One region of the Eisenbergiella massiliensis genome, then DNA from elsewhere that is predicted to be linked to it. Evidence: predicted binding sites of a transcription regulator. Region 1 holds the regulator's gene; each other region holds the start of a gene.

Region 1 (8,005 bases):
ACGGGAATGCCTTGATGTGATATCCTCATTCCTGTATAATTAAATCAGCGCGGAATGTGGGAGGTTATCATATGAAACAGCTTAAAACAGCCGTAATCGTGATAGATATGCAGGCAGATTATATTGGAGAAAAGAGCAAAAATAAATATTATCCCCATACGCTTATTGATAAAATCAACGATAGGATAGCCGCGGCCGTAAATCATAATGAGAGTATCATCTATGTAAAAAAAGTAGGGAAACGTAACAAAGAATCTTATATTTCAGATTTTGTGGAGGGCTTATCTGTTATTTTGCCGTTGACTTATATCGGGATAAAAAGCAAGGAACGTTTTTCTGAAACAAGAGAAAAACTGCTGAAAGCGAATGTGCAGATAATTGAGCCACAGGAGGGAAAATGTTTAGGATAGGAGAGTTTTCAAAGCTAACACAAGTAACGATAAGGATGTTAAGATACTATGATGAAATGGGGCTTTTGAAGCCGTCAAAGATTGACCCGCGGACAAACTATCGAATGTACTCTGTAGAGCAAATCCCTACTTTGAATAAGATTATCTATCTGCGCGACAGTGGATTTAATGTTGCAGAAATCGCAATCGCGCTTAACAATGGGGAAGATAACTTTATTGCAGAACAGCTTGATAAAAAACACGAAGAAATTGAACTGGCGATACAAATAGAAAAAGAAAAGCTACGAAAGATTGAGCTTGCTAAAAAAGAACTTCACGGCAGTAAAAATGAAATGCACTATAATGTTTCAATAAAATCCATATCGTCCTGTCAAGTTTTGTCTATAAGACGTGTTATTCCCACTTATTATGCAGAGGGCGAATTATGGAGAGAGTTATCCTCTTTTGCAGCGCAAAATCGTGTAACCATATCAAGCGACACATTTTCCATTTACCACGACGCAGAGTATAAAGAGCAAGATGTTGATGTGGAGTTGTGTACGGCGGTGAAGAAAATTGGTAAGAACATTGGTGAATTTACATACCGAATTACCGAGCCAATACCAATAATGGCCTGTACAATGGTATACGGTGAATTTTCTAATATCGCAGGAGCATATTTAGCTTTTGCGGAATGGCTGCAAAAGAACAGCCAATATCGAATGAAAGGTGCAACCCGTCAAATCGTACACCGTGGGCCGTGGAATGAAAATGACCCGAAAAAGTATTTGATTGAAATTCAAATCCCGTTGGAAAGGGATAACTAAAAGTCTTGCAATTTTAGTCTTGCAATTTTGCAAGGCTTTTTCTTTTTCCATATTGACTCTCACATGATGTGAGGGGGTATACTGCACTTGAAAATAACAATCAAGGAGGAAAACAGCATGATGAATTTTGAGGTATACCCTATCGGAAGAATCCAAAACAACGAAAACGGCACGGTTATTGAAATCGCGCCAAAGTACATCCCTGCTATGAAAGCGTTGGAGGGCTTTAGCCACATCAATGTCATTTGGTGGTTTAGCGACTCTGATAACAATGACGCAAGGAACACGCTTGACGCACCGAAACCGTATAAAAATGCCCCTGATACAATGGGCATTTTCGCCACAAGGTCGCCTATCCGCCCTAATCCGATTGCCCTGACCGCAGTAGAAGTAATACACATTGATTATCAAAAGGGGCTTATCCAGATTGCGTATATTGACGCTAACGACAATACGCCCGTTTTGGATATTAAACCTTATACGCCGAGCCTTGACCGTGTAGAAACGCCGGGTGTGCCGGAGTGGTGCAGTCACTGGCCGAAAAGTTTAGAGCAATCCGCTTATTTTGCATGGGAAGATGAATTTAATTTCTGATACCCCTTAACCGCCCAACGAATAATAAAAAAACCGTTGTTGTGGCGACAGGATAGCTATGCGCCTAAACAAAATACGGTAGCCAAACGACGGTTTTGCTTTGCACCCTGTATGGCAGCTACCCGTTTCAGTGTTTGTGATACTGTCTTATGAGTAGCTGCCTCAACAGGCTGTCCTTTTTTGCGTATCATGTATTTGGGGATTTGTTTCTGCTTTGCCAGCTATATTTTAACTGTTCTTCCAGAATATTTTTCAGCGCAGTGTATTCAGAGGAATGATTACCCTTGCGTATTTTATCTGTGGAAAGCAGCCGATTTAACTGAAACATAGAAATCAAAGCCCTTTCCGGCGCATATGATACAAAAAAGGCTACAGGATACGAATATGCAGATTTATGTTGTAAAACAGGGGGATACTGTCGATACCATTGCCGGAGAATACGGTGTTTCCGTTGAGGATATCATTTACGATAATCAGATTCCCTATCCCTACCGCCTGGCAGTGGGCATGGCGCTGCTTTTGCGGATAACGGGAGAGGAGGGTGCCGGCCTGTACGATGCATATGTGAACGGCTATGCCTATCCGTTTATCAGCAACTATGTGCTCAACCAGACCCTGCCATACCTGTCCTCCTTATCCATTTTTTCTTATGGGTTTACTACGGAAGGGAACCTTATTCCCCCGGCGATTGATGAAAGCTTCATGATTCAGGCGGCGCTCCTGGAGGACGTGGCTCCCATCCTGACCCTGACGCCCTTCGGGGCGGACGGCATGTTTAATAATTACCTGATTTCCGTCCTGGTCAATAACCAGCCGGTCAGGGATACCCTGATTGCACAGCTGCTGTTTACCATGGAACAGAAAGGCTATCAGGGAGTGGATATCGATTTTGAATACATCCTTCCTGAAGACCGGGACGCTTTCACCGCCTTTGTGGCGGAAACGAGGGCGGCGGCCAATGCGGAAGGCTACACCCTTTCTGTCGCGCTCGCGCCCAAGATATCCGATACCCAGACCGGGCTTCTCTATGAAGGAAAGGACTACGAGGGACTGGGAAGAGCGGCGGACAGCGTACTCCTCATGACCTACGAATGGGGGTATACCTACGGTCCGCCGATGGCCGTTGCGCCCCTCAACAAAGTGATCGAGGTGGTGGAATACGCCATAACAAAAATCCCTCCCGAAAAAATCGATCTGGGCATACCCAATTATGGCTACGACTGGACCCTCCCCTACATAAGAGGCGAGAGCAAAGCAGATACCATCGGCAACATAGAAGCCGTCCAGATAGCCATTGAAAACAATGCTGAAATCCTTTTTGACAGCACTGCCATGTCCCCATGGTTCCGCTATACAAGGGACGGGGTGGAACACGAGGTCTGGTTTGAGGATGTCCGCAGCCTGCGCGAAAAATTCCGCCTGGTAAAAAGCTATGGCCTGAGAGGCATGGGCTACTGGCAGATCATGCAGCTTTTCCGGGCCAACTGGCTTCTTCTCGCAGATACCTTTTCCATACAAAAAAGGCCTGCCGGTTAATCCGACAGGCTTTCCCATTCCTCCATTTTAAGCAGAAGCTCTTCCTCAACCTGCTCCTTTTCCCTGGCTAGCGCCTGCAGCCTGGCAACATCCGTGCATACCTCGGGCCGCAGCATTTCCGCATCGATTTCCTGGCTGCGGGTTTCCAGACGTTCGATTTGCTCCTCACACCTTTTCAGGGCGTTTTCCTTCTTCCGCAAAGCGGCCTGCGCTTCCTTCTGCGACTGCCAGTCCTGCTTCAGGCTGGAAGAAGCGGCAGAGGAGGCTTCGGATTTTATCCCGCCGGCAGCAGGAGGGAAGGCTCCGCCGGTCCCTGAAGAAAGCACTGTATTTTCCGCCTTCTTCTCCAGATAGTAATCATAATTCCCAAGATACCCGGTAAACCCGCCGTTGCAGAGCTCCAGAATCCGGGAAGCCGTGCGGTTGATAAAATAACGGTCATGGGACACATAAAGCACCGTGCCGCTGTAGCTGTTGATGGCGTCCTCCAGGATTTCCTTACTCATGATATCCAGATGGTTCGTAGGCTCATCCAGAATCAGGAAATTTGCTTCAGACAGCATCAGCTTGGCCAGAGACACACGTCCCCGTTCCCCGCCGGAAAGCATCTTAATCTGCTTGAACACATCGTCCCCGGTAAAAAGAAACGCTGCCAGAACATTCCTGATTTCCGTATTTGTGAGCGCGGGATACTCATCCGAGATTTCCTCAAACAACGTTTTGTCAGGATGCAGTACATGATGCTCCTGATCATAATATCCGATATGTACCTTTGTCCCCAGCCGGATATTCCCGGCATCCTGTTCCACAAGCCCGTTGATGATTTTTAAAATCGTGGTTTTCCCCGTCCCGTTGTCACCGATAACCGCCACATGCTCCCCGCGCTTTATGGAAAAAGACAGCCCTTCAAACAGCCGTTCCGGCCCGAACGCCTTTGCCAGATTTTCAACATCCAGCACATCGTTCCCGCTCATGATCCTGGGATGCAGCTCCATCCGCATATCCGCCCGCGTTTCCACCGGCTTGTCCAGCACCTCAATCTTCTGAAGCATCTTTTCCCGGCTTTCCGCCCTCCGGATGGATTTTTCACGGTTAAAGGAACGCAGCTTCTCGATTACCGCCTCCTGATGCCTGATTTCCTGCTGCTGATTCATGTAAGCATTCCACCGCGCCGCCCGGACCTGCTCCTTTTTCACTGCATAATCCGAATAATTCCCTGAAAAAACGGAAACCTCCGTACCGTCAAGCTCAATAATTTTCGTTGCGATCTTATCCAGGAAATACCGGTCATGGGACACGATCAAAACGGCCCCCTTATAATTCAGGAGATAGTTTTCCAGCCAGGCGATGGAAGACATGTCCAGATGGTTCGTAGGCTCATCCAGAATGATCAAATCCGGCTTGTCAAGCAGAAGCTTACCCAAAGCCACCCTTGTTTTCTGACCGCCCGACAACGTACAGGCCTTCTTGGAAAACTCCTCCTCCGTAAACCCGAGCCCCTTCAAAACTCCCACGATCTCGCTCCGGTAGCTGTACCCGTCCGCCAGCTCAAACTGATGCGTATAAAGCGCATACTGCTCCATCAAAGCAGCCAGCGCCTCCCCTTCCACATGCTTCATTTCCAGCTCACACTGCCGGATCCGCTCCTCCAGCGCGATCACATCCCGCTTCACCTCAAGAAGCTCATCATAGATCGTATGCTCACTGTCCACCTCAGCGTTCTGCGGAAGATACCCGAAGCTCTTATCCTTCCCGAAGACCACCTGCCCGCTGTCAGCCTCCAGCTCCCCCACAATAATCCGCAGCAAAGTAGTCTTCCCGGCCCCGTTAATCCCCACCACAGCCGCCTTCTCATAATCCTCTATATGAAAAGAACAATTCCTGAACACCTGCTTCTCATGAAAAGCCTTATTCACATTCTGACAAGATAAAACCATCCCAACTCACCTCTATAATTATTTTCTTTTTTGCCCTTAAATCCCTTTTCCCTTCCGCCCTGCTTAGCGTACCCCGCCTGACGTCCTGCGCCGTTCTCAGGCCCACCCACCCCACAAGTTTACCGTTGAAGGGACGGGCTGTCAATTCAAACCTATTTAATTCATTGACATTTTTTTAACATATGTCTATAATAATTAAGTAATGGGTTCAGCCGCAGGACAGGTCTGCGCATTTACTGCACAGACCATACAAAATGCGGCGCCTGGAAGCGGAAATCCGTCGCCAAAAGCAGGCCGGGATGGATTTTTGCCTGTAACTGCGGATACAAAGCAGTTACAATGGGCTTGGAAAAAAGAATGGAGGCGTAACAAATTGGATAAAGAAATTTCACAGGCAGTAATCGCGCGTCTTCCCAGATATTTCCGGTACCTTGGTGAACTGAAGGACAGTGGCGTGGAACGCATTTCCTCTCAGGAGCTGAGCAGGCTGATGCATGTTACCGCATCCCAGATCCGGCAGGATTTCAATAATTTCGGAGGCTTCGGACAACAGGGGTATGGCTATAACGTGGAGTATCTGTATACCGAGATCGGCAAGATACTCGGATTGGATAAAAAGCATCATCTGATAATCATTGGTGCGGGCAATCTTGGCCAGGCGCTGGCTAATTATATGAATTTTGAGCGCCGCGGCTTCATTTTTACAGGCGTATTTGATATCAATGAAAAGCTGCACGGAAAGATGATCCGCGGGATGAAGGTCCGCCCCATGGAAGAAATGCAGGAATTTGTCAGGGAAAACAATATTGATATCGCGGTGCTTACCATACCGAAGGAAGGCGCGGCCGCCGCAGCTGAAAAGCTGGTGGGAATGGGAATCAAGGCCATATGGAATTTCGCCCATGTGGATTTGGATGTGCCTGACAGCGTACAGGTGGAAAACGTACACCTGTCAGACAGCCTCATCAAGCTGTCCTATATGATAAATCAATATGAAAACGAGTTGGAAGAGAAAGAAAAGAACGCTTCCGGTGAGGCGTAAAGACAGGCTTGTATAAAGGGTGCCGTGTTCCCGGACGGGAATGCGGCAGTCTGGTAAATGCGTCAGGGCAGCAGGCTCAGGACGCATTTTTGCATGATTTGGGAATTCGGAAGCTGCGGTTTGCGGGGAGATAAAAATGGAATATCTGGTTACCTCGGCGGAAATGAAACGCTGTGATGGAAATACAATAGAACATTTCGGCATGCCTTCCATGGTGCTGATGGAAAGGGCGGCGCTGGCCTGTGCGGAAGAACTGATTGCACGGGATAAGAAGCTGAAGGAAGCGATGCGCCCCTTTGGGCCAGTGCCTCCTGCCAACAGAACGCTGGTAGCCGCAGGCACCGGCAATAACGGCGGCGACGGGCTGGCCATAGGCAGGCTGCTGAGCCAGGCGGGCTTTCCGGTGGATTTTGTACTGCTGGGCAAGGAAGAAAAGTGTTCCGCGGAAACGGCGGCCCAGCTTAAAATTCTTGAAAACTATGGATACCGGGTCATGCGCAAACTTCCGGAACGGGAATATGATATTATCATAGACTCGATTTTTGGCATTGGACTGACAAGGCCTGTGGAAGGCAGCTTCGCGGAGGCGGTGGAATATATCAACGCACAGGACGCCTATGTCCTTTCCGTAGATATCCCTTCCGGCATCCATGGGGATACCGGGGAGGTGATGGGCTGCGCCGTACAGGCGGATGTAACGGTAACCTTTGAATTCCGCAAGCTGGGACTTGTTTTATATCCGGGCGCCCGGTATGCGGGAAAGGTGATCTGCGCCGATATCGGAATTACACAGGAAGGCTTTCTGGGAGAGTATCCCCGGATTTTTACCTGGAACAAAGAAGACAGGGGATTCCTGCCGGTAAGGCTCCAGGAAGGAAATAAGGGCACCTTCGGTAAGGTGCTCCTGATCGCGGGAAGCCGGGGAATGGCGGGCGCCTGCGAGCTGTCTGCAGCGGCCGTGTTAAAAAGCGGCGCAGGCATGGTGCGGGCGGTGACGCCGGAAAGCAACCGTGTTATTATGCAGACCGCACTGCCGGAAGCCATGCTCACCACCTATGAGGAATGGACGCCGCAGGCGGAAGAAAAGCTGAGAGAGGCCTGTGCCTGGGCGAATGTAATCGCTATCGGCCCGGGGTTTGGAAAAAGCCCGGAAGCACTGCGGATACTGGAGGCGGTGCTAAAGCAGACGATGCAGCCTCTGATAATAGACGCGGACGCGCTGAATCTGCTGGCGGAACACAGAGAGCTTCTGGATGAGCTGATACAAAGGCAGCAGGAGCCGGAAACAAGGCGTGAACTGATCCTTACGCCGCATCCGGGAGAATTCGGCAGGCTTGCGGAAAAGAAAACGGATGAAATCCAAAAAGAAGCGGCTGCGCTGACCCTGGAATGGGCAGCCAGGCTGCAGGCCGCATTTGTCTGTAAGGGCGCACGCACGCTGGTGGGAAGCCCGGAGGGAAGGCTGTATATGAATCTTACCGGCAACAGCGGTATGGCCACGGCGGGCAGCGGCGACGTGCTCACCGGCATTCTGGCCGGACTTTCCGCCCAGGGAATGCATGCCTTTGATGCCGCCTGTGCGGGAGTGTATCTGCATGGTATGGCAGGAGACCGGGCCGCGCATAAAAAAAGCGAATACGGCGTCACTGCCGGCGATTTGACCCTGGAACTGGAATCCCT
Region 2 (8,005 bases), on a different contig from region 1:
AGCACCATGAACGTTTCCAAGAGAAAAAATTCCAAATTAATGCTGGCTGGGATTACGGGGATCTGCGCTTTGGCAGTCCTGCTTACCATAGCCGGCATTTTGTCTGTACGGCGGATGCAGAATACCGCAACCATGATTTATGAGCATCCCTACACAGTGTCCAATGAAGCACGGGCCATGCGGTCAAGGCTTTTGGACATGAAGGGTTTCATAGCCACCCTGCTGGCAGACACCAGGGAGGATCCCGAACAGCTCGCCAGCAAACTGGAAGAGCGCTATGAAATGCAGGAAGAATCCATAGGCATTATCACGCAGAAGTACCTGGGACCGGAGGAGGATACGGCTGCCTTAAAGGAGGCCATGCAGGCTCTGGAAGATGCGCAGGAGGAAGCCGCGGCCGATGTTTCCGGAATGACTGAAGAGGAAATCCTCCAATATGTGGATGAGAAGCTGCATCCTAAATATGATGCTGTAAATGACTGCCTGATTACTATTATTGCGTTTGCGGATAAAAAGGTGCAGGGACTGGAAAAGGTATCGGCGGATACCGCCAGTATGACTGTGGCATCCCTGGCACTGCTGACCATTGTGCTGCCTGCTTTTTTCCTGGGCCTGATGCTGCGGGAAAGAAGGGGGATACAGGAGATCAGGTACCGGGAGCGTCTGTTTGACATACTTTCCACCAATGTGGACGATATCTTTTTTATTTATAATAAGGAAAAGGATAACCTGGAATATATCAGCTCCAACCTCTGTCGGATCACCGGCATTGAAAAAGAAGCCTTTGATCTGGCCCCTGATTATATGGAGCAGCTGATCCTGGAAGAAGATAAGCCTGCCTACAAAGAATTCCAGCGCCAGGCAGGTTCCGGGACTTCCAGGGTAGTGGATCTGCGAATCAGCTTTGTCCCCGGGGAAATCAAATGGATGCGGCTGCAGCTGTATCCGGAAAGCGTAAAGGGCAAGGTAGTGCGCTATGTTATTTCCCTGTCGGATCAGACGGAAAGCATGAAAATCCAGCAGGCGCTGAAGGATGCCCTGCTCAATGCGCAGAATGCCAATGCGGCCAAGCAGAATTTCCTTTCCCGCATGAGCCACGAAATCCGTACACCCATGAATGCGATCATCGGCATGACCACCATTGCAGGCGCCTATATTGAAGACCGCGGCCGCGTGGAGGACTGTCTGGAAAAAATCGGTTATTCCTCCAAGCATCTGATGTCACTGATTAACGATGTGCTGGATATGTCCAAAATAGATGAAGGAAAAATGACCATTGCCCATGAGGTATTTAACCTGGAAAATGTAGCGGAGTCCATCACCTCCATCATCTATCCCCAGGCGGCGGCCAAAGGGCTGAAATTCACCATGCCCCTGGTGGATCTTACCGAAACAGTCCTGAAGGGAGATTCCCTGCGGCTGAACCAAATCCTGCTGAACCTGCTGTCCAATGCGCTTAAGTTCACGCCGGAGGGCGGAAAAATCAGCCTGGAAATCAGACAGCTTCGGAAAAAAGACGGAAAGGTGCGGCTGCGCTTTACGGTGAGTGACGACGGCGTGGGTATGAGCAGTGAGTTTATGGACCGGCTGTTCCTTCCTTTTGAGCAGGAAAGCGCTGTGACCGGGCAGAAATACGGCGGAACCGGCCTGGGAATGTCCATTACCAAAAACCTGGTGACCCTGATGGGCGGAACCATCACCGTGCACAGCCAACAGGGAGAAGGCAGCTCCTTCATGGTGGAACTGGATTTTGATATTGCTGAGAGCGAAGAAAAAAAGACGGCAATCGGCGAACAGGAGCTGGCTGCGCTGAAGGTGCTCATAGCGGATGATGACAAAGACAGCTGCATCCATACCTCGCTTCTTCTGAAGAATCTGGGGATCGTGTCAGACTGGGTGCTTAACGGAACGGATTGTGTGGAAAAGGTGCGTATTTCCCACAGGACCGGGGAGGACTATGACGTCTGCCTGATTGACTGGAAGATGCCGGATATCGACGGTGTGGAGACAACACGCCGGATTAGGGAGTTTGTAGGCCCGGATACGCTGATTATCATCATCACTGCCTATGACTGGTCCTCCATTGAGAAGGATGCCAGGGCGGCAGGGGCGAACGCCTTTTTATCCAAGCCAATCTTTGAGTCCATGCTTTATAATGTGCTGCTTTCAGCCACCGGGATTGACAAAACGGTGAGATTCCAGCTTTCCCAGATGGAAATAAAGCATCCGGAGCTGGAAGGACGCTGCATCCTGCTGGCGGAGGACAATCTGCTCAATCAGGAAATCGCTGTGGAATTGTTGAGAATGAGCGGAATTGAAGTGGAATGCGCCTGAAACGGCAAGGAAGCGGTGGACAAGTTCCTGATGGAACCGTTAAAATATGACGCCATCCTTATGGATGTGCAGATGCCGCTGATGAATGGCTATCAGGCCACGGAGCTGATCCGCCGGGCAGAATGTCCCAGGAGCGCTACGATCCCTATCATTGCAATGACGGCGGATGCGTTCCATGAGGATATGGTCAAGGCTGCCGCATCGGGAATGAATGCCCATATGGCCAAGCCGATAGACCCGGAGCAGCTTTACCATCTGCTTAAGGAAAAGATTTTGAAAGAGTAGGAACGGCCGTATATTTGATAAAAATAAGCCCCCCGGAGAGTTTCCGGAGGGCCTTTTTATGATTAGGGCAATGCCGTTCCCTATTCCTGGGGGCCGGCAGTATGGTGCATGGAAAGGGGTTTTACATTAAAGTTGGAACGATACTCCGTCTCCTGCCAGAAGATATCCTCCGCTACCAGACATTCCGGGTTTAATGTAACACCGTCAAGCATCAGCTCCTTGAACTTTTTGTAGCCGGCGCGGTCAATGAGGTGGCCGCCGTGGAGATATTCGGGCTTGTAGTTCATTACCCAGGCGGAGAACTTCTGCCAGTTTCCAAGAACGCTTAATACCACATCCTCAGTGGCCCAGTTGAGGAACATTTTTCCTGTACGGGGTGTCTGACGGCCGGTGCGTCCTCCCAGGATCACGCGGTAGAACTTGGTTTCCTGACGTGTCCAGGCGCTTGCAGGACAGGCTCGTACGCATTCTCCGCAGCCCACGCAGCAGCAGGTGTCCTTTTCTATTTTCCCGGTATCCTCGTTGAGCTTGAGAACCCGGGTGGCTCCCTTTTCACAGGCCCGGACGCAGGCGCCGCAGCCGATGCAGCGTTCCGGGTGATAGGTCATGCGGGCGGTGCCGATGATGCCGAAATCGCATATATGCGCCTTATTGCAGTCATTGGGACAGCCTGCGATATTGATTTTGATATGATAATGGCTGGGGAAAATGAGCGGTTCAATTTTCCTGGCCAGCTCAAAGGTGTTGCAGTTGCCGCATATACAGTGGTAATTGCCCACGCAGGCGGTGATGTTACGGGCGCCGATGGTGGGATAGCCTCCCTCCGGATCCCACTCCTGGGGCTGTCCGGCAACCGTGTCCATATCCACGTCACACAGAGAGGTATCCACCTCTTTTATGTAATCCTCCAGATAGGCGTTGACCGCAGGAATATTCTCGTACCGGATTCCCGTAATATCAAAGGTCTGGCGGGTGCCGAAATGGAAATTGCCGTCACCCCAGGTGTTGGCGATGTGTTCCACCGTGCTGAGGTACTTCGCATTGATCATCCCGCCGGGCACACGCATCTGCAGCATGAATTCCCCCGGAACCTTTGACTGGCGGAAACAGTTCAGCCGTACCTTTTTAATGTCTATATCTTGATTCATCGTTTTCCACTCCTTCCTCAGTCCACCAGATTGCGGGCAACCGTATAAGGGAACACCGGGCCGTCCAGGCACACATAAACCTCATCGATCCGGCAATGGCCGCATTTGCCTACCGCACAGGACATTTTACGCTCAAAACTCATCCAGATGTTTTCCGGCGCCACGTCGTTTTTCAAAAGCTCAAGCCCCGTAAATTTCATCATCGGAGGCGGCCCGACCACAATCACGGCGTAATTTCCGTCAAAGGAAGCAAAAGGTATTTCCTTTACGAATTCGGTTACAAGACCGGTGCGCCAGCCTTCCTTTTCGCCGGTATCCAGCGTATAAATTGTATGGAACGTTTTCCTCCACTCTTCCAGGTCATTGTGAAAAACAATGCCGGATTCATCCTTAAAGCCGCTGATCAGATGGATGTCCGGAACGAAGCCGGGCGTCTGCGCGCACATGCGCAGCAGGGAACGGACAGGGGCGATGCCGGTGCCGCCGGTAATGACAACGAGATGCTTCCCGGCAAATTCCTCCACAGGCCAGCCTTTTCCGTAAGGGCCGCGCAGGAAGAGCGTGTCTCCTGCTGTTTTATGAAAAATGGAATCGGTCACCTTGCCTACCGAACGTATTGTGAATTCCAGCCAGTCATCCCCCTGGGCGGAAACGGATATGGGAGCCTCGCCGATTTTAGGGATGGAAAGCTGCATAAACTGTCCGTGCGAGGGTTTGGCATCCGACTGTACCCGGAAGGTCCACTCATGCTCGCTTTCCCTTGTTACGCCCAGAATTGTGCAGGGCTTGGGCTGAACGGGATTTATCATCATAATGTCACACTCCTTTCCGGGCCATGTCGGCCTTGATTTCTTCCACGGCGGCATTCATCTTATTTACCGTTGCGGAGATGGAAATAAACTCCGGACAGCGGTTCGTGCAGCGGCCGCAGCCAACACACATATGGCTTTCTTTAAAACGGGCCTTATAATCATAAAATTTATGTAAAACCTTGAAACGCATCCGGTCGCCCGGGGTAGAACGCAGCTCCCGCTGTCCCGCCATCTGATCAAAGCCCTCTATCTGGCAGGAAGCGCTGACGCGGCGGCGTTCGCCGACCTCCGGATTATCTCCGTAAATTACGTCCCGCGTGGTAAAACAGGTGCAGGTGGAGCAGGCTACCGTGCAGCTGCCGCAGGAGATGCAGCGGGAATCGAATTCCTTCCACATAGGATGCTTTTTCAACGCCTTGCGCACCTCAATGTCGCTTAAATCAGGCGGCGTCACCTTTAATTCATTTTCCTCCACAAAGGCAGGCGTATAGTCTTCCTGGGGCATTCCGTCAAAATAAGGGGCAAAGCTTTCATCCTCCACACCCACGACAACGCCCTCCGGTGAGAAGCGCAGGGCAATGGCGTAATCATCCGTCCGGTTCGTGCCCATGGAAACACAGAAGCAGGTATCGTCACCGCCGCCGCATTCCATCAGGGCGAAGGTCACCAGCTCCCTCATCCGGGTATAGTAAAAATCATCATAGCCGCCGTTGCCCGCATATATCCTGGCCTGGATCTTCTGCGCATTGATATCGCAGGGCCTTGCCAGAAGAAGAATCGGTTTTGCGGCCACCTTGCTTGCCCGGTATTCATCCTCTGTAAAATAGAAGATAGTCTGTTGAATCGGAGTAAGAACCTCCTTGGCGGGGTAGTCTGATTTCACATCCCATACGATGTCGGAAAAACGTTCCACCTCGGCGTATCGAACAATATCGGTATCCGAATAACGTCCCTGCTTGGGAAAACGTCTGGGTGCGAAGACGCGGTAATCCTTCCGGAGCTTCTCCAGAACCGCGTCAGCCTGTGTGATATTGAGCGAGTAACCCATGCTGCTGACCTCCTTAATTCCCGCAGACAACGATCCGGATAGATGTGATAACATCTGGCCGGAACCTGCTGTGAGGGTCCATTGCCTCGCAGCTTGCTGCGTATCATGTTTGATGGACTTTTTTGTAGCGGTACTGATTTAATTTTAACACCCTTCTCTTATGATAGATAATGATTAATAATTATCGAATCATAAATTAAACTTATGAGTTGAACACGCCGGACATGCAGAAACTTTTTCCGTAACTGTCCGGACATCTGAATTGTTACACTTTTTCCCTTTTATACGTGCATAAGTGACAATTTTTCTTTCTTTTGTGATATAATCTTTAAATGTATATAAAAAGAAAGCTTGCGTTGAATTGCTGCGGCTAAGAACGGAAAAATACGGGACAGAGGAGGAAAGGCAGTATGGCAGAGAACGTTTTTCTGGAGAACAAAAGAAAGCTCAGCCTGACTGAATACATGAATTATAATACCAACGACAGGGGAAATCTGGGGGATCAGCTCCCGGTGGCCGTATACAGGCTTATGGAATATTCCATACGCGAACAGCTGGCGGAACAGCTGGGGGAAGAGGAGCAGGTGCGTATTTTCCGAAAGGCCGGTTTTAAGGCCGGCGCCTATTTCGCGGAGAACATACTGGATATATCCCTGCCGCTCAACGCATTCATAGCGTCGCTGCAGTCCAAGATGGAAGAGATGAAAATCGGCGTCCTGCGGATAGAAAAATTCGATGAAGAAACAGGAAGGATCATGCTTACCGTATCGGAGGACGCGGACTGCTCCGGCCTTCCGCTGCTGGGGGAAACGGTATGTAATTATGATGAAGGCTTTATCGCCGGTATTTTATCCTCTTATACGGGAAAAGAGTATTCTGCCGTGGAGGTTGATTGCTGGGCGACAGGGGATCGTGTATGCCGGTTCCGTGTGGAACCGGAAGAGAAGAGGTAGGAGATGGAAAAGGATAATTGTGAGCTGCTGTTTGAATACCTGAGAAGTATTCTGTATGATCAGCAGATCCATGCGCTTGATGTCAAGGAGCTGGACGAGCCTTATCAAAAGCTTGGGAAGGGGCTTGCATTCCTGCAGCAGGCGGTGGAGGAAATGCTCGCGTATACGGAAGACCTTTCCCGGGGCAATCTGTCCGGGGCTTATCCGTCCCGGGACAATTTCCTGTGCGTTAATCTGAAAAATCTCCATGCCAACCTGAATCATCTGACCTGGCAGGCAAAGCAGGTGGCGAGCGGGGATTACTCTCAGCATGTTTCCTATTTGGGAGAATTTTCGGAGGCCTTCAATACCATGACGGCCCAGCTGAAGGAGCGGGAGACACAGCTGAAGGAGGAAGCCCAGAAGGTCCAGAAGCGGGCGCAGGTCATTGAGGAATATAATGATCTGCTTGTGGAGATGACGCGCAGAAGGAAAGAATGGATTGTGGTGGTGGATGCACAAAACAGGGATATTGTTTACTGCAACAAGAGAAAGGATGAAAAGCGGATCGATCCTGAGTTCTGTGAAAAATGCCGGCACAGGCTTTCCTTCAGAAATGATATTTTGAACTGGCAGGACAGCGAACAGTATAAGGTATGGGAGGCGGGAGATGAGGAGCAGGGATATTACCGCATCACAACCTTCCATATAGAATGGCGGGGACAGAATGCCTATGCCCATATCGTGGTGGATATTACCGATGAAAAGCAGGCGGCCAACCGCCTGAACAGCAAAGCGTATATGGACCCGGGCACCGGCATCCATAACAGGCTGTTTTTTGATGAATATATGGAAAGCGTGCTGGAGGAGGGCAGGGAAGTGACTCTCTGCTATCTGGATCTGGACGGCCTGAAATATGTAAATGACCATTACGGACATAACCAGGGGGATAATTATATCCGCAGCTTTGTTTCCCTTATGAAAAGTTCGGTCCGCTCCACGGATATTTTCGCCAGGATCGGCGGGGATGAATTCTGTGTGGTGATACCGGAGGTGGAGAAGGAAACGGCGGAGAAGAAGTTTGCGGAGCTTCTGGAGCTTTTTGTGGCGGAAAACAAAGAGGAGTATCCGGTGAGCTTCAGCTACGGCGTAGTGGAAATCAGGAGAATTGGAAAACGGATGACGCTGGAGGAGATTATCAAAACGGCGGATGCGCAGATGTATGAATGCAAAAGGCGGAACAAGGAGCGGTATCCCAGGGGCTGAGAAGCCGCCCTTCCGGCAGTGGATATATTTTTTATTCCCAGGTTCTTTTTAATACGTAAGAATAATAATAAAAGAAAGTAAAAACAGAAAAAACTTATGAAACGGAAAGCAGACACTTCATTTTACAGAAAATTTTTAACTATCTATGTGGCTCTTGTACTGCAGAATGTGGTAACTCTG
Region 3 (8,005 bases), on a different contig from region 1:
CACTAGGTATTTTTTCCATGCAAACAGAAAAATGTTCTGTTTCCTATTGAATTACGCCGCACGCCATCTTCTCTCCCGAATCCCCGGAAGGCTGGGTATGGTAGTCATCGGGCATGGAATGGATAACTACCGTTCTTCCCAATACATCTCTGGGTGTAAATCGTTCCGTATAAAATGCGAGCCATGATCTTCCCCGGTTTTCTTCAAGCACCGGCATATCCCCGGCATGGGCCGGATGGGGGCAGCCGTCGGGATTAAAGTGGGAGCCGGCATCGGCAAAGGGATCCTCTTCATTTCCCGTGCAGGCGGCCCCTTCATGGATGTGGAAGCCGAAGAATCCCCTTTCACAGGTTTCTTCCTCATGAGGCAGACCGGAAATATCGGCCATCACGATGGTGCCGTCCAGAAAGTCATAGAAGGTGACAAGCCCTTCCACCTGCGGGTATTTTTCGGAGCCCTGCACATGGGCAAAGGCTCTTGGCTGATTTGCAAGGAACTGCAGAATTGAATCCGTCATTAATCTTAACACAGTTTTTCCTCCATAAAAAAGCTTCATAACTTTTTTCTTCCATAAAGTTACGACAAAGTTTCTTTATATATATATTCCTGTGTCCTGTCCATATAACCTCCCGGCTGCGGTTCGGGCATAAATATAGCCGCCGCTGTAGGTTCAGCGGCGGCCGGTTGCCGGTGTTTATGGCTGATTAGCCGATGCGCCTGTCTTTTTCACGGCGCGTAGTTTCCCCGCTGTTACGGCGGGAGGAACTGCCTGTACGGCCGGATCCTGCGGGTCTGCCGGATGCCGAATCGCGGTATTTGCGGCGTTCTCCCCCTTTGTCTTCGGGAAAGCTCCTGCGCTTGCCGTCATTCCTGCCATAACGGGGATTATTTCCACGTCCGTCTTTTCCGGAACGATTGTCTCTGTCCTGACGGCCGCTGCCGAAATCACGGCTGCCGCGGTAATTCCTGCGTCTTTCGGGGATCACCTCCTGGATTTCCTGGGGTTCCTCTCCCATCTGCATTTTCAGGAAGGCGGCTGCAAGCTCGACAGCGCTGTAATCGCTGTCTTCCAGCTTCCTTTCTATCATATCCGTCAGTTTATCCAGCTGTGCGCCTTCCAGTGTCTCAAATGCGGCACGCAGCGCCTTTTCAGCCTTGATGGATACGATATCCGCAGCGGACGGCACCTTTCTTTCCTGAATGGTTGTCTTGCAGCTTCTTTCAATGTCTCTTAAACGGTACATTTCCCGGTTGGAAACAAAGGTAAAGGAACGGCCTTCTCTTCCTGCGCGTCCGGTACGTCCGATTCTGTGAACATAGTATTCGATATCCTGGGGAAGGTCGTAATTAAATACGGCTTCCACATCATCCACATCAATTCCCCTGGCCGCAACATCCGTTGCGATCAGAATCTGAAGGCTGCCGTTACGGAAACGGTGCATTACGGTATCTCTCTGGTTCTGGGAAAGATCACCATGAAGGCCTTCGGCCGTATAGCCTTTATTTTTCAGGGTTTCTGAAAGCTCATCCACCATTCTCTTGGTATTGCAGAAGATCAGGGATCTCTGAATCCCGTAATAATCCAGAAGGCGGCTTGCAACCTCCACCTTAATCTGGCTGTTCACACGGTAATAATACTGCTTTACAAGCGGAATGGTCAGCTCCTGCTTGGTCATCTTCAGATAGACCGCATCCTTCTGGTAGGTATCGGTAATCTCCAGGATGGGCTTGGGCATTGTGGCTGAGAAGAGCGCCGTCTGGTGCTCGGAAGGGATTCCCTGGAGGATAGTTTCGATGTCCTCCCGAAAGCCCATGTTGAGCATTTCATCCGCTTCATCCAGAACCACCATATTCACATGCTCCATCTTCAGCGTATGGCGGCGCATATGGTCCATTACACGGCCGGGGGTGCCTACAATAATCTGTACGCCGCTTCTTAAGGCCTTAATCTGTCTGCTGATATCCTGGCCGCCGTAAATGGGCAGGATCTTTATACCATGCATATATTTGGCAAAACGATGCATTTCATCTGCCGCCTGGATGGCAAGCTCCCTTGTGGGGCAGAGGATGACTGCCTGCAGGCTTCTGTTGTCAGGGTCGATATTCTGTATGACGGGGATTCCGAAAGCCGCCGTCTTGCCGGTTCCTGTCTGTGCCTGGCCTATCACGTCTTTTCTTTCCAGCAATACGGGAATCGCCTGCTCCTGTATAGGTGTCATCTGGTCAAAACCCATTTCCTCCACAGCGCGGAGGATCCGGGAATCAATGTCTGCATCCTGGTATCTCGTTATTTCCATTCAAAAGTCCTTTCTTATTTCCACTCTTTTTTCACGCAAAAAGACAACACCCGTGATATCAGGGTGCTGTCCTTCTTTCTACGAATCTTTTCTATTATACTGTGCCGCTTCGGCAGCTGTCAAGCTTTTTGCAAAAAGCTTTTTCACATCAATTATGGGTATGCAGCAGCTGATGGGCTTTTTCTCCAAGGGGCGCGCCCATATATTCCGCATAAAGTTTTTTGATTCCCGGATTGTCATGGGAAAAACGCAGCGGCCGCTGCTCGTCCAGCTTGTAAAGCCTGGGGCCTCTTACGTCCGCCATCTCCACGCCGTCCAGTATGGGCTGTCCCCCGCCGCCCACACAACCGCCGGGGCAGGCCATTACCTCCACAAAGTCATAATGGACGGTTCCCGCGCGGAGATCCTCTATCAGATCCCTTGCATTTTTCAGTCCGCTTACCGTACATGTGCGCAGCGTCCTTCCTCCCAGAGAAAACTCCGCCTCCCTGCGGCCTTCAAAGCCTCTGACATCGGAAAATGTATCCGCCGGAGGATTGACGCCCTCCACACAGTAGTAGGCCGTTCTTAAGGCCGCTTCCATAACACCGCCGGTTACGCCGAAAATAACGCCCGCTCCTGTGCTCTCCCCCAGCGGGGAATCAAAGGCCTCCTCGGTAAGCAGCGCCGGCGCAATATGCTCCGCCCGCACCAGTCTGGCGAATTCTCTTGTGGTAAGTACAATGTCCACATCTGCGCCTCCTCCGGCGCTGTACATATCAGGAAGCGTTGCCTCCATTTTTTTGGAGACACAGGGCATAATGGAAATACTGCATATTTTCCCAGGATCCGCACCGATTTTTTCTGCAAAATAGCTTTTGGCCACGGCGCCGAACATCTGCTGAGGCGATTTTGCCGTGGAAAGGTGATCCGCCATGTCGGGATACTGGGATTTGAGAAAACGTACCCAGGCCGGGCAGCAGGAGGTGAACATGGGCCATCTCTTCTCTTCCGGATCGGCAAGCCTTGCAAGCAGCTCGTTCCCTTCTTCCATAATGGTCAGATCTGCGGAAAAATTGGTGTCAAACACATAATCAAAACCGATTTTCTTAAGGGCCGCCGCCATGCGCCCTTCCGTGGCCATATAAGCAGGCAGATCCAGCGCTTCTCCCCAGGCCGCTCTGACGGCGGGGGCCACCTGCACAACGGTAATGGTTTCCGGATCGGCCAGAGCGCGGAAAACCTTTGCGGTATCATCCCGTTCCCGCAGCGCGCCCGTTGGACAATGGGTAATACATTGTCCGCAGATGCTGCAGTCAGATTCTTCTATCCTCCGGTTCCGGGAAACATCCACTGTAGTTCTGGAACCGGTGTTCTGTACGTCCCAGATATGCAGGTCCTGTACCTTATCGCAGAACTGTACGCAGCGCATGCATTTGATACATTTGCCGAAATCCCTGATCAGCGGGAAACTGTTATTCCACGGCATCTCCGTAATTTCTTTTTCATAAGGAATGTCAATGATGCCCAGATCGTTGGATAGCTTCTGGAGGTTACAGTTTCCGCTCCTGACGCAGGTGGCGCAGTTGCTGTTGTGCTGGGATAAAATCAGTTCCACGTTTGTCCGCCTGACGGAACGCACCTTGGGGGAATTGGTAAAAAGCACCATGCCCTCCTCCACCGGGTTATTGCAGGCGGTAATCAGTTTGGTTTTTCCCTGCATTTCCACCACGCATACCTTGCAGGCGCTGATTTCGTTGATGCCCTCCAGATAGCAGAGATGGGGAATCATAATCCCCACGGACGCCGCTGCCTTCATGATTGTCGTACCTTCCGGCACGCTGATTTTCCTGTTGTCTATTGTCAGTGTTACCATATTGCCGCGCGGCCTCCTTTCAGGTTCCCATATCCGTAATGATCACAGCGCAGACAGCGTCCGGCTTCCTGCGCCGCCTCTTCTCTGGTCATGCAGCGTTCTATTTCACAGAAATCCTGCTTCCGCTCGTCAGCTTCCCGCTCTTCCATATTGACGCGTCCGCAGGCCTTCTTGTCCCCGTAATTTACCTGGGGGATATCCACATCGCAGGCTATGACATGATGATAGCCCAGGTATTCATCAATATTTGCGGCCGCCACCTTTCCTGCCGCGATGGCACGGATAACCGTGGCGGGACCTGTTACACAGTCACCGCCTGCGAAGATGCCGGGGATATCCTTTACTGTGGATTCCTCCAGCGCTTCAATGGTCCCTCTTTTCACAGGGACGCCGGAATCTTCAAAATGGCGGGATTCAATACCCTGGCCGACAGCAACGATGACGATATCACAGGGGATTCTTTTGGGTTCCACGTTGGCCTTTACCGGACGGGCGCGGCCCCAGGCATCAATGGGGCCGATAATCTGCGGTTCTACCCAAAGTGCGGCCACATTTCCCTTTTCATCAGCTTCCACCCTTACCGGGGCTTTCAGGCTGTAAAGCTCGGCGCCTTCCGCAATCGCGCCCTCCACCTCCTCCGGCAGGGCGGTCATGTCATTCTGGCGCCTGCGGTAAGCGATGCCAACCTTGGAAGCGCCAAGGCGCAGCGCGGAACGGGTACAGTCCATGGCCACGTTTCCGCCGCCTACTACAACCACACGTTTTCCTGTAAAATCAGGGGGATTGCCGTCCCCGATGCTACGGAGCATTTCCACCGCGGATATTACGCCGTGGGCATCCTCTCCCTCCATCCCCACCTTCTTATCGGTATGTGCGCCTATAGCAATATAAACCGCGTCAAATTCCTCACGGAGGCGGCTTAAGGGAATGTCGTTTTCCCCATTCCCGATATTCACATTGGTATGTACTTCCACGCCGGTGGACAGAATCGCTTCAATATCCTCGTCCAGCCGTTCCCTCGGGAAACGGTAGTTGGGAATTCCGTAGCGCAGCATTCCGCCCAGCTTGCTTTTCTGCTCAAAAACAACAGCATGATGCCCCATCAGCTCCAGATAATAAGCGGCGGAAAGGCCGCCGGGGCCGCCTCCGGCAATGGCGATCCGTTTTCCTGTGGACGGCGCTTTGGGAGGCACCGGGACTGTATTGGCCCGCGCATTGTCCACGGCCATTCTCTTCAGGCCGCGGATGTTGACGGAGCTGTCAATCATATTCCGGCGGCAGCGGGCTTCGCAGGGATGTTCGCAGATGAGGGCGCATGCGGTGGGGAAGGGATTGTCCTTACGGATAAGAGATACGGCATCCGCGTACCGTTCCTCTCCCACCAGCGCAATATAACCTGGAATATCTACCCCCGCAGGACAGAGTGCCACGCAGGGCACCGGCTGGGTGATGGAATAAGAGCATTTTCCGTGCTCAATATGATAGATAAAGTCATCTCTGCAGCCTTGGAGTCCTGCCAGCACCATGTGGGCGGCTTCAAAGCCGATGGCGCAGTCTGCGGAATCCGTAATGTTGTTGGCGGTTTCTTCGATAAGCGCCAGGGTATCCATGGTTGCGGTGCCGTCCAGAACCTGTTCCAGCAGATTCTGAAGCTGTCCCAGGCCTATACGGCAGGGTACACACTTACCGCAGGTCTGCGCATGGCACAGCTTGAGAAATGACAGCTGCAAATCCACCGGGCACAGACCCGGCGGGCTGGCAACGATATGACGCTCCAAATCCTTGTACAACCGTTCCACAGTCAGCTGGGCCCGGTCTGGTGTGCTGATTTTCAGTCGGCTCATTGATATGTAACTTCCCCTTTCCTTCTGCTTTTGCATATTTTATGTATTTTCTGATTCTGAGGATTTTAAGACTGTTAAAATTATAACATATATTTATCCTGTATACTAGCATAATTGAATAATTTTACCTTTTATATTTAAAAAAAATTAATATATTTTTACAAGAAGCAAATCAATTGTGTACACTTTAATATTCAATTGTGCCTTGCGTTTTACATAAATTCATGTATTTCACAGTCATTTTGACTGTAAAAAAGAATAATTAGGATAAGAAAATACAGGGAAGCTTTTCAGGAAACGAATCCGCAGGCTTTATGATTAAATAAAAAAAGCAGCGGCATCAGATGTTAAAAATCCGATGCGCTGCGTTTAAAAAATATTATGAGGAAGCACTTTCCAGAATAACCTCCACCGCCTTTTCAATCAGTTCATCACGGCCTTCCCGGATTCCCTGGATGGTGGGTTCCACATAAATATCCGGAGTCAGCCCCACCCTCTGTGTCTGCGACATATCCGTATCATAGACGCCCAGGCTTGTCATGGAGGTATGCACAGCTCCCGGAAATACCATGTTGGCCACATTGCCGTCGGCTCCGATGGAAGGGGAACCTATGACAACCGCGTTGGGCGCCTGCCTGAGCGCCATGATAGTAAATTCCGCCTGGCTCTGGGTACATTCATTCATCAAAAGAACCACTTTCCCTTTATAGTAATCCGGATTATCAACACCAACATACATGGGTTTATCTAAAATAAACCGGCCGGGGACCGTCAGGGACGGCCGGGACATGATAACATAGTTCTTCTGTTCCGGCATAATAAGGCAGCCCAGGGAATAAACGATGAAATCGCTGGGATAATGGCGCAGATCCACAATGATACCCAACGTATCCTTAAATTCTTCCATGATGGTAAAGATTTCTTTTGCCTTCAATGCACCCGGATCGATATAGCCGATGGAATTCTCAAGCAGCCGATGGGAAACCGGTTCAGGCTCATTGGAGGATTCACTCCTGACCCGTTCAATGCAGGGAACGGCAATATCAAAAATTTCATCGTCCCTTTTTACGGTCAGCGTGATTTCATCCGCATATCCCCGAAAAATATCTTCAGGCAGGTCATTGAGCACCACAGTGTCCCGGGAGCGGGATTTGATTTTGCTTTTCTCCGCGATATAATCCCATATCTCTATGCCGTCTGTTTTCAGGATGATGTCACCCGGCAGTACGGTTTCAATACCGGGCGGATAATCCGCGTCAATTCCGTCCACAACAATATTTTCTCCCGTATGGGTAAAAGTGAACGGTGCAATCAGCACGCCTCCCATCAGAGCTGCTGCCTCATCGAAAGCATAAGCATGGGAATCGTGTATTTTCGTTGTCAGCTCAGCACAGGCCATTTTATAAGAAAGCTCATCCGTACCCTCCATAAAACGGGGCAGGAATTCCAGGAATACACTGTCCCAGTCCTCCCCGATTATGTCCTTATAAGGATAATAATACTCTATCATATTCCAGTAACGGAAAAGGCCCAGCATTCGGTAGCCCTGATCGGCATAATTCATGTCAGGGTAGCTTTCCTCACCGGTGAAATGGGGAACCATTATATTATCAAAGGAAACATAGGAACGGTTTTTATCTATATAGCCTGATTTGGAAATATTGATAAGAAGGCTGCTCAGCTCCGGGGATAAGTAGCTGCTGTCATAAATCCAGTCCGTTCCGGCCTCCAGGGCTATCTCGCCTTTTTCCTCAGATTCATTCTCCTTAACCGTCCCCAGCTTATGAATCCAGCCATATAAAACAGCATTGACTTCCTCTTCGTCCGATGCGCCGATAACAGCCGGAAGGACGCGGAAAAGCTCATAATCCCAGTTGACATCGCCCTTCAGGATTTTAGGATGGTAATACTTTGCAAAACCCCAGACCCGGCACAGCTTATGAAGCCGCTGCGACATTTCCTGATCCGGCGAGCCGATGGAAACACGGCTTCCATCATCAAATTCATGA

Evidence for each region. The regulator Rex, encoded in region 1, represses fermentation and respiration genes when NADH is low (regulators of the CRP and FNR family bind a similar motif). The targets are predictions, from matches to a motif close to ATTGTTAANTANTTAACAAT.
Region 2: a site for Rex is predicted at 5,797-5,816, ahead of asrA (anaerobic sulfite reductase subunit AsrA). Genes of this name have one in related genera too.
Region 3: a site for Rex is predicted at 6,067-6,086, ahead of DXC51_RS03335 (NAD(P)-binding protein). Genes of this name have one in related genera too.

What each region holds. Positions count from the first base shown of each region.
Region 1 covers NZ_QVLV01000013.1:89,248-97,252, reverse strand. The annotation lists gene DXC51_RS18145 (cysteine hydrolase family protein) at 72-410, shown strand; gene DXC51_RS18140 (MerR family transcriptional regulator) at 398-1,216, shown strand; gene tsaA (tRNA (N6-threonylcarbamoyladenosine(37)-N6)-methyltransferase TrmO) at 1,334-1,810, shown strand; gene DXC51_RS18130 (glycosyl hydrolase family 18 protein) at 2,195-3,346, shown strand; gene abc-f (ribosomal protection-like ABC-F family protein) at 3,343-5,283, opposite strand; gene DXC51_RS18120 (redox-sensing transcriptional repressor Rex) at 5,657-6,325, shown strand; gene DXC51_RS18115 (NAD(P)H-hydrate dehydratase) at 6,462-8,005, shown strand, end outside.
Region 2 covers NZ_QVLV01000008.1:118,305-126,309, forward strand. The annotation lists partial or broken gene DXC51_RS30615 (MCP four helix bundle domain-containing protein) at 40-504, shown strand; partial or broken gene DXC51_RS30620 (response regulator) at 979-2,619, shown strand; gene asrC (sulfite reductase subunit C) at 2,700-3,767, opposite strand; gene asrB (anaerobic sulfite reductase subunit AsrB) at 3,785-4,576, opposite strand; gene asrA (anaerobic sulfite reductase subunit AsrA) at 4,584-5,627, opposite strand; gene DXC51_RS13380 (V4R domain-containing protein) at 6,038-6,580, shown strand; gene DXC51_RS13385 (sensor domain-containing diguanylate cyclase) at 6,584-7,825, shown strand; gene DXC51_RS13390 (MATE family efflux transporter) at 7,922-8,005, shown strand, end outside.
Region 3 covers NZ_QVLV01000002.1:167,472-175,476, forward strand. The annotation lists gene DXC51_RS03320 (superoxide dismutase family protein) at 44-529, opposite strand; gene DXC51_RS03325 (DEAD/DEAH box helicase) at 705-2,297, opposite strand; gene DXC51_RS03330 (NADH-dependent [FeFe] hydrogenase, group A6) at 2,446-4,152, opposite strand; gene DXC51_RS03335 (NAD(P)-binding protein) at 4,146-5,996, opposite strand; gene DXC51_RS03340 (S41 family peptidase) at 6,376-8,005, opposite strand, start outside.